Regions from separate parts of the Streptomyces sp. NPDC004610 genome, predicted to be linked through region 2. Evidence: riboswitches for the same ligand, from Rfam matches in the RefSeq annotation. Region 2 holds a riboswitch; each other region holds the start of a gene.
What was found. A riboswitch is a leader RNA that binds a small molecule or an ion and turns the genes downstream of it on or off. The one in region 2 is predicted to bind thiamine pyrophosphate.
Positions count from the first base shown of each region.

Region 1 (2,227 bases), on a different contig from region 2:
TACGGTTCATGCGGGCTGCTCCGTGAGGGCTGCGGCGGTGAACCGCCGGGGTGTGAAGGGGCGGGCTTCCCCGGGGAGTTCACCGGTGACGAGGGCGTGCGCCAGGGCGTCGCCGGTGACCGGGGTGAGCAGGACGCCGTTGCGGTAGTGCCCGGTCGCCAGCAGCAGTCCGGGCAGGTCGGTCGGGCCGAGCAGCGGGGCGTTGTCCGGGGAGCCGGGGCGCAGTCCCGCGCGGGTCTCGGTCAGCGGCAGTTCGGTGATGCCGGGGATCAGCTCATGGGCGTCGCGCAGCAGCTCGTACACCCCGCCCGCGGTGACCGTGGTGTCCCAGCCCTGTTCCTCGCTGGTGGCGCCGACGACGAGTTCGCCGTTCTCGCGCGGCACCAGATAGACATTGCCGCCGCGCACCACCGCGCGCACGGTACGGCTCAGGAAGGGCGCGTACGGCCGCGGCACGGTCAGCCGCAGCACCTGCCCCTTCACCGGCCGCACAGGGGGCCGTACGGCGTCCGGGACGCCCGCGAGACGGCCGCTCAGGCTCCCGGCGGCCAGCACCACCTGCCCGGCGGCCAGCTCGGTGCCCGCGCGGGTGACGACCCCGGTGGCGCGGTCCCGGGCCACAGACAGCCGTTCGGCCCAGTCCCGGTGGAAGACCACCCCGGCCCGCTCACAGGCCGTCACAAGGGCCGCCGAGAGCCGTCTCGGGTCGATCTGGTGGTCCCCGTCGACCCGCAGCCCGCCGCGCACCCCCGGTGCCAGCATCGGCTCCAGCCGGCGGCAGTCCCGCCCGGACAGCCACTCCGACGCCAGACCGGACTGCCGCTGGAGGATGTGCAGTTCGCGCAGATGCGCCCGGTCATCGGCGTCCAGGGCGACGGCCAGGGTGCCGCAGCGGCGGTAACCGAGGTCCTGGCCGGTGAGATCGGTCAGCTCGGCCACGAAGGCGGGGTAGCGGTCGGCGGAGGCCAGATTGAGGCCAAGCAGGGTCTGCTCGCCGTGGTGCAGCTCGGTGACGGCGGCCAGCATCCCGGCCGCCACCTGGGCGGCCCCGCCGCCGGGCGCGGGATCCAGCACGGCCGTGGCCAGCCCGCGCTGCGCGGCCCGCCAGGCGGTGACCAGCCCGATGATCCCCCCGCCGACGACCAGGACGTCGGATGCCGGCGAGAGTGTGCCTGAGTGTGCGTGGGTGTCGGACGGCATGGGCGTTCGGCCCCTCCCTTCGCCGGCATGACCCGGATCAGGTTCGTACGGTCGGAGGCCGCCAGCCTCCCTCTCAGCCCGGTGCGTCCGGGCTCCCGCGAGTGCTCTACGTTGGGCAGCCTAGCCCGTGCCACCACGCCTCTGTAAGGGAGCCCGCGCCGATGCCCCGCTCGCTGGACGGTGTCGTCCTCGCCCCGGTCGCCGATCAGGCCCCAGGTCAGGTGGGCACCCGCACCCGCTTCGCCTACCACGAGCACAACGGCGAGATCTGGGCCGAGTACACGGGCGGGGACGTGGTGCGCGGGTTCCTGGTCGGCACGCGCGCGGGGGACCGGCTGGACTTCCGCTACGTCCAGCTCAAGACCGACGGAACGACCTCCTCCGGTCACTGCGCGTCACGGATCGGCGAACTGCCCGACGGACGGCTGCGGCTCACCGAGACCTGGGAGTGGGAGTCCCAGGAGGGCAGCGGGACGAGTGTGGTCGAGGAGATCGCCGACGCCGGGACGGGGTAGGAGCACCGTGTGCGGGACGCCACGCGGGCGGACCCGGCTGACACATCGTCAGGTGCCTACAGTGATCGGGTGAGCGTGGACAGAGAGCAGACGGCGGCGACCGGACCGGCCCGGCGGGTGGTCGTGGTGGGTGCCGGAATGGCCGGGGTGCAGACGGCGGTGGCCCTGCGTGAACAGGGCTTCACCGGGACCGTGACCCTGATCGGCGCCGAACCCCATCAGCCCTACGACCGTCCCCCGCTGTCCAAGGCCGTCCTGCTCGGCAAGGCCGAGGACTCCGCCTTCGACATCGACTTCGCCTCCCTCGGCATCGAGCTGCGCCTCGGCCACGAGGCGACCGGCGTCCGGCCCGCCGACCACGAGCTGGACACCACCCGGGGACCCGTCCCGTACGACGTCCTGGTGCTGGCCACCGGCGCCGAACCGATCCGCCTGCCCGGCACCCGGGGCGTGCCCGGGGTGCATCTGCTGCGCACCCTGGACGACGCCGCCCGGCTGCGCCCGGTGCTCGC
Region 1 covers NZ_JBEXLA010000006.1:171,754-173,980, forward strand. The annotation lists gene thiO (glycine oxidase ThiO) at 7-1,200, opposite strand; TPP riboswitch at 1,198-1,309, opposite strand; gene ABZX40_RS08820 (hypothetical protein) at 1,362-1,715, shown strand; gene ABZX40_RS08825 (FAD-dependent oxidoreductase) at 1,854-2,227, shown strand, end outside.
Region 1: another riboswitch for thiamine pyrophosphate. It lies ahead of thiO (glycine oxidase ThiO); the one in region 2 lies ahead of thiC (phosphomethylpyrimidine synthase ThiC).

Region 2 (2,227 bases):
CCGTCGCCGTGACTGTGCGGGTCACCCTGACCGTCGTCTCCGTGACTGTGACGGTGACCGTGGCCATGACCGCCGGACCCGTCATCGGCGCCTTGCCCGGCACCGGGGTTCGGCCCGTAGGACCCTTGGGTGGGCCCCGGCCCGAAGCCCTGCCCCTGGGGCCCGCCGAAGTCCTGCGGCCGGGGCGGAGGCCCACCGAAGCCCGCCCCTGGCCCGCCGGGCCACCCTTGCTCGCCCGGCCCAGTCATCCGCCCCTCACGCCCAGGCATCTGCCCACCGGGCGGGTGCACTTGCCCACTCGGCCGGGGAACCTGCCCACCAGACGACCTCCCGGCCGAACCGGCTCCGCCGAACCCCCCGGGCCCACCGAACCCGCCCCGCCCACCGGGCCCCTCGGGACTTCCCGACCGATCCCCTGGCCCCCCTGACCGACCCCCAGGACCCGCGAACCCACCCCCAGCCCCACCCCCACCCGGCACAGCACCAGACGCACCCCCCTGAGCCCGCGCCCCAAGCCGACGCACGGAACCAGTCTCATAGTCCGGCCCGGAGCCCGCCCCAGAGCCTGCACCGGACCCACCCCCAGACCTCTCAACGGACCCTGATCCCAGCGCTGATCCCAGCCCCGAGCCGGCCCCCGTCCCCAGCCCCGATCCGGCCCCCGCCTCCACCCCCGAGCCAGAACCGGCCAAGTGATCGGACGGCCCGGACGGCGAGGACGGCCCGGACGGACCAGCCGACCCGGACAGACCGGCCGACCCGGACGGAGGACCATGCGGTGGCCCGGACGGAGGGACGAGAGGATCCTGCGGTGTGGTCACCGACCGATCATCGCAAGAACGGCAGGGGCCCTCTGTTCACCGCGCCCGAATTGACGCTAGCGTGGAGGCACCTTTGTACACGCGGGAGCTCGGAGCACCGGGCTGAGAGGGCGCTGACCTTCGTCTTCGCGATGTTTCACGTGGAACATCAGCCACCATGAGTGATGAATCCCATGGAACACCGGCAGACGGACATCGCTGCGTCGACCGCTGAACCTGTTACCGGGTAATGCCGGCGTAGGGAGTAGGTCTCATGACCATCAAGGACACAAGCACGCCTGCCTCCCCGCAGACCCCAAGCTCCAGCGGGGTCTCCGAGGGCGGAGAGGCCGGGAAGTCCGTCGGCTGGCACAAGGCGTATGTCGAGGGCAGCCGCCCCGACCTGCGGGTGCCGGTCCGCCAGGTGCACCTCACCAACGGGCGGTCGGTCACGCTGTACGACACATCGGGCCCGTACACCGATCCGCTCGCCGAGACCGATGTCCGCCGGGGACTGGCTCCGCTGCGGGAGAACTGGATCATCGCCCGCGGGGACACCGAGGAGTACGCGGGCCGTCCCGTCCGCCCCGAGGACGACGGGGTCAAGCACACCTCGCCGCGCGGCGGGCTGCGCAATCTGGACGCGGTCTTCCCCGGCCGCCCCCGTCAGCCGCGCCGTAGCCGTGACGGCGCCGCGGTGACTCAACTCGCCTATGCCCGCCGGGGCGAGATCACCCCCGAGATGGAGTTCGTGGCGATCCGGGAGAACGTGGCGCCCGAGGTCGTCCGCGAGGAGATCGCGGCGGGCCGGGCCGTGCTGCCCGCCAATGTCAATCACCCGGAGATCGAGCCGATGATCATCGGCAAACGGTTCCTGGTGAAGGTCAACGCCAATATCGGCAACTCGGCGGTGACCTCCTCCATCGAGGAGGAGGTGGAGAAGATGACCTGGGCGACCCGCTGGGGCGCCGACACGGTCATGGACCTGTCCACCGGCCGCAATATCCACACCACCCGGGAGTGGGTGCTGCGCAACTCCCCCGTCCCCATCGGCACCGTCCCGCTCTACCAGGCCCTGGAGAAGGTCGACGGCCGGGCGGAGGAGCTGACCTGGGAGGTCTACAAGGACACGGTCATCGAACAGGCCGAGCAGGGCGTGGACTACATGACCGTCCACGCGGGCGTCCGGCTGCCGTACGTACCGCTCACCGCCAACCGCAAGACCGGGATCGTCTCGCGCGGCGGCTCGATCATGGCGGCCTGGTGCCTGGCCCACCACAGGGAATCGTTCCTCTACGAGAACTTCGAGGAACTCTGCGAGATCCTCGCCGCCTATGACATCACCTACTCACTCGGTGACGGTCTGCGGCCGGGCTCCATCGCGGACGCCAACGACGAGGCGCAGTTCGCGGAGTTGCGCACGCTCG
Region 2 covers NZ_JBEXLA010000013.1:68,367-70,593, reverse strand. The annotation lists TPP riboswitch at 893-1,082, shown strand; gene thiC (phosphomethylpyrimidine synthase ThiC) at 1,075-2,227, shown strand, end outside.

Region 3 (2,227 bases), on a different contig from region 2:
GGTAGGCGAAGAAGATCCCGAAGAACCCGACGGGCACCACCAGCAGCGCGAGCCGCACGAGCCCCCGCCGGTCCCGCCGCGTGGGGGCTACTTCAGTACCAGCGACGTCCATGCCTTGACCCAGTCGTCACGATGGTCGGCGATCTTCGCCGCGTCCATGGTCTCGGGGTCGGCGGCCCGCGGCCCGTGCGTGCTGAACACCTCGGGCACCGCGGCGCCCTCCACCACCGGGTACACGAACATGTTCAGCGGCATGTCCTGCTGGAACTCCTTGCTGATCAGGAAGTCCAGCAGCGCCTTGCCGCCCTCCGCGTTCTTCGCGTTGCTCAGCAGCCCCGCGTACTCGATCTGCCGGAAGCAGGTGCCGTCGGCGACACCGGTGGGCGCGTCCTTCGGCTGCGGGTCGGCGTACACCACCTCAACGGGCGGCGAGGAGGCGTAGGACACCACCAGCGGCCGGTCGCCCCCCGCCTCCTTGCCACCGGCCGAGCCGGAGAACTCCTGGTTGTAGGCGGTCTCCCAGCCGTCGACGACCTTGACGCCGTTGTCCGTCAGCTTCTGCCAGTACCCCTGCCAGCCGTCGTCGCCGTACTTGGCGGCCGTGCCGAGCAGAAAGCCGAGGCCGGGCGAGGAGGTGGACGCGTTCTCGGTGACCAGCAGGTCCTTGTACTCCGGCTTCACCAGATCGTCGAAGGTACGGGGCGGGTCGAGATCGCGCTCGGCGAAGTACGCCTTGTCGTAGTTGACGCAGATGTCGCCGGTGTCGACGGGGGTGACCCGGTGGCCGGTGCCGTCGGCGCGGAAGGCGGGCTCGACGGTGTCGGCGCCCTTGGCCTCGTACGGCTGGAAGAGGCCGTTGTCCAGGGCCCGGGAGAGCAGGGTGTTGTCGACGCCGAAGAAGACATCGCCCTGCGGGTTGTCCTTGGTGAGGATCGCCTTGTTGACGGCCGTACCGGCGTCCCCGTCCTCCAGGACCTTGACCGTGTACCCGGACCGCTCCTGGAAGTCGGCGAGGACCTCCTTGGACACGGCCCAGGAGTCATGGCTGACCAGGGTGACGGTCTTCGACCCGCCCCCCGACCCGGACCCGGAGTCGGACGCCCCCGAACCGCAGGCGGCCAGCGTGACCATCCCGAGCCCGACCCCGACGGCGGATATCTTTCTGACCTTGCTGCTCATCTGACGATTGATGCTCACTGATTGTCCTCCTGGGTGACCAGGAAGAGACGCGGCCCTGCCCGGGACCGTCGAGACGGGTTCCCGGGCAGGGCGCAACAGCATGAGTGACGACCGATCTCCCTACCCAGAATGACCTGGGCGAGGTTCAGAGGGTCTGCGGCCCACCGTGTCCTGACGGCTGCCGCACTCTCAGCGCTGTGGCGCTCCCCTGCCGGATTACGAGTATGAAGATATGTACGGATGTACGACGTCTGACTCTACCGCTCGGTGGCCGCGAGCTGACCACACGCCCCGTCGATCTCCTGGCCCCGGGTGTCCCGGACGGTCACCGGTACCCCATGGGCGGCGATGGCCTCCACGAACGCCTTCTCGTCCTCGGGCCGGGACGCGGTCCACTTGGACCCGGGTGTCGGGTTCAGCGGGATCAGGTTCACATGCACGGGCCGCCCCTTGAGCAGCCGCCCGAGCCGGTCACCGCGCCACGCCTGGTCGTTGATGTCCCGGATCAGCGCGTACTCGATGGACAGCCGCCGCCCGGACCGCTCCGCGTACTCGAACCCGGCGTCCAGCACCTCGCGGACCTTCCAGCGGGTGTTCACCGGCACCAGGGTGTCGCGCAGTTCGTCATCGGGCGCGTGCAGCGAGATGGCGAGCCGGCACTTGAAGCCCTCGTCGGCGAACCGGTGGATGGCGGGCACCAGCCCGACCGTCGACACGGTGATCCCGCGCTGGGACAGCCCCACGCCGTCCGGCGCCGGATCGGTCAGCGCCCGGATGGCCCCGACGACCCGCTTGTAGTTGGCGAGCGGCTCCCCCATCCCCATGAAGACGATGTTGGACAGCCGCGCGGGCCCGCCCGGCACGTCCCCGTCCCGCAGCGCGCGCATTCCGTCGACGATCTGGTGCACGATCTCGGCGGTCGACAGGTTCCGGTCCAGCCCGGCCTGTCCGGTGGCGCAGAACGGGCAGTTCATCCCGCATCCGGCCTGCGAGCTGATGCACATGGTCACCCGGTCCGGGTACCGCATCAGCACCGACTCCACCAGCG
Region 3 covers NZ_JBEXLA010000024.1:79,457-81,683, forward strand. The annotation lists gene ABZX40_RS25480 (iron ABC transporter permease) at 1-112, opposite strand, end outside; gene ABZX40_RS25485 (thiamine ABC transporter substrate-binding protein) at 88-1,179, opposite strand; TPP riboswitch at 1,279-1,399, opposite strand; gene rlmN (23S rRNA (adenine(2503)-C(2))-methyltransferase RlmN) at 1,437-2,227, opposite strand, start outside.
Region 3: another riboswitch for thiamine pyrophosphate. It lies ahead of ABZX40_RS25485 (thiamine ABC transporter substrate-binding protein); the one in region 2 lies ahead of thiC (phosphomethylpyrimidine synthase ThiC).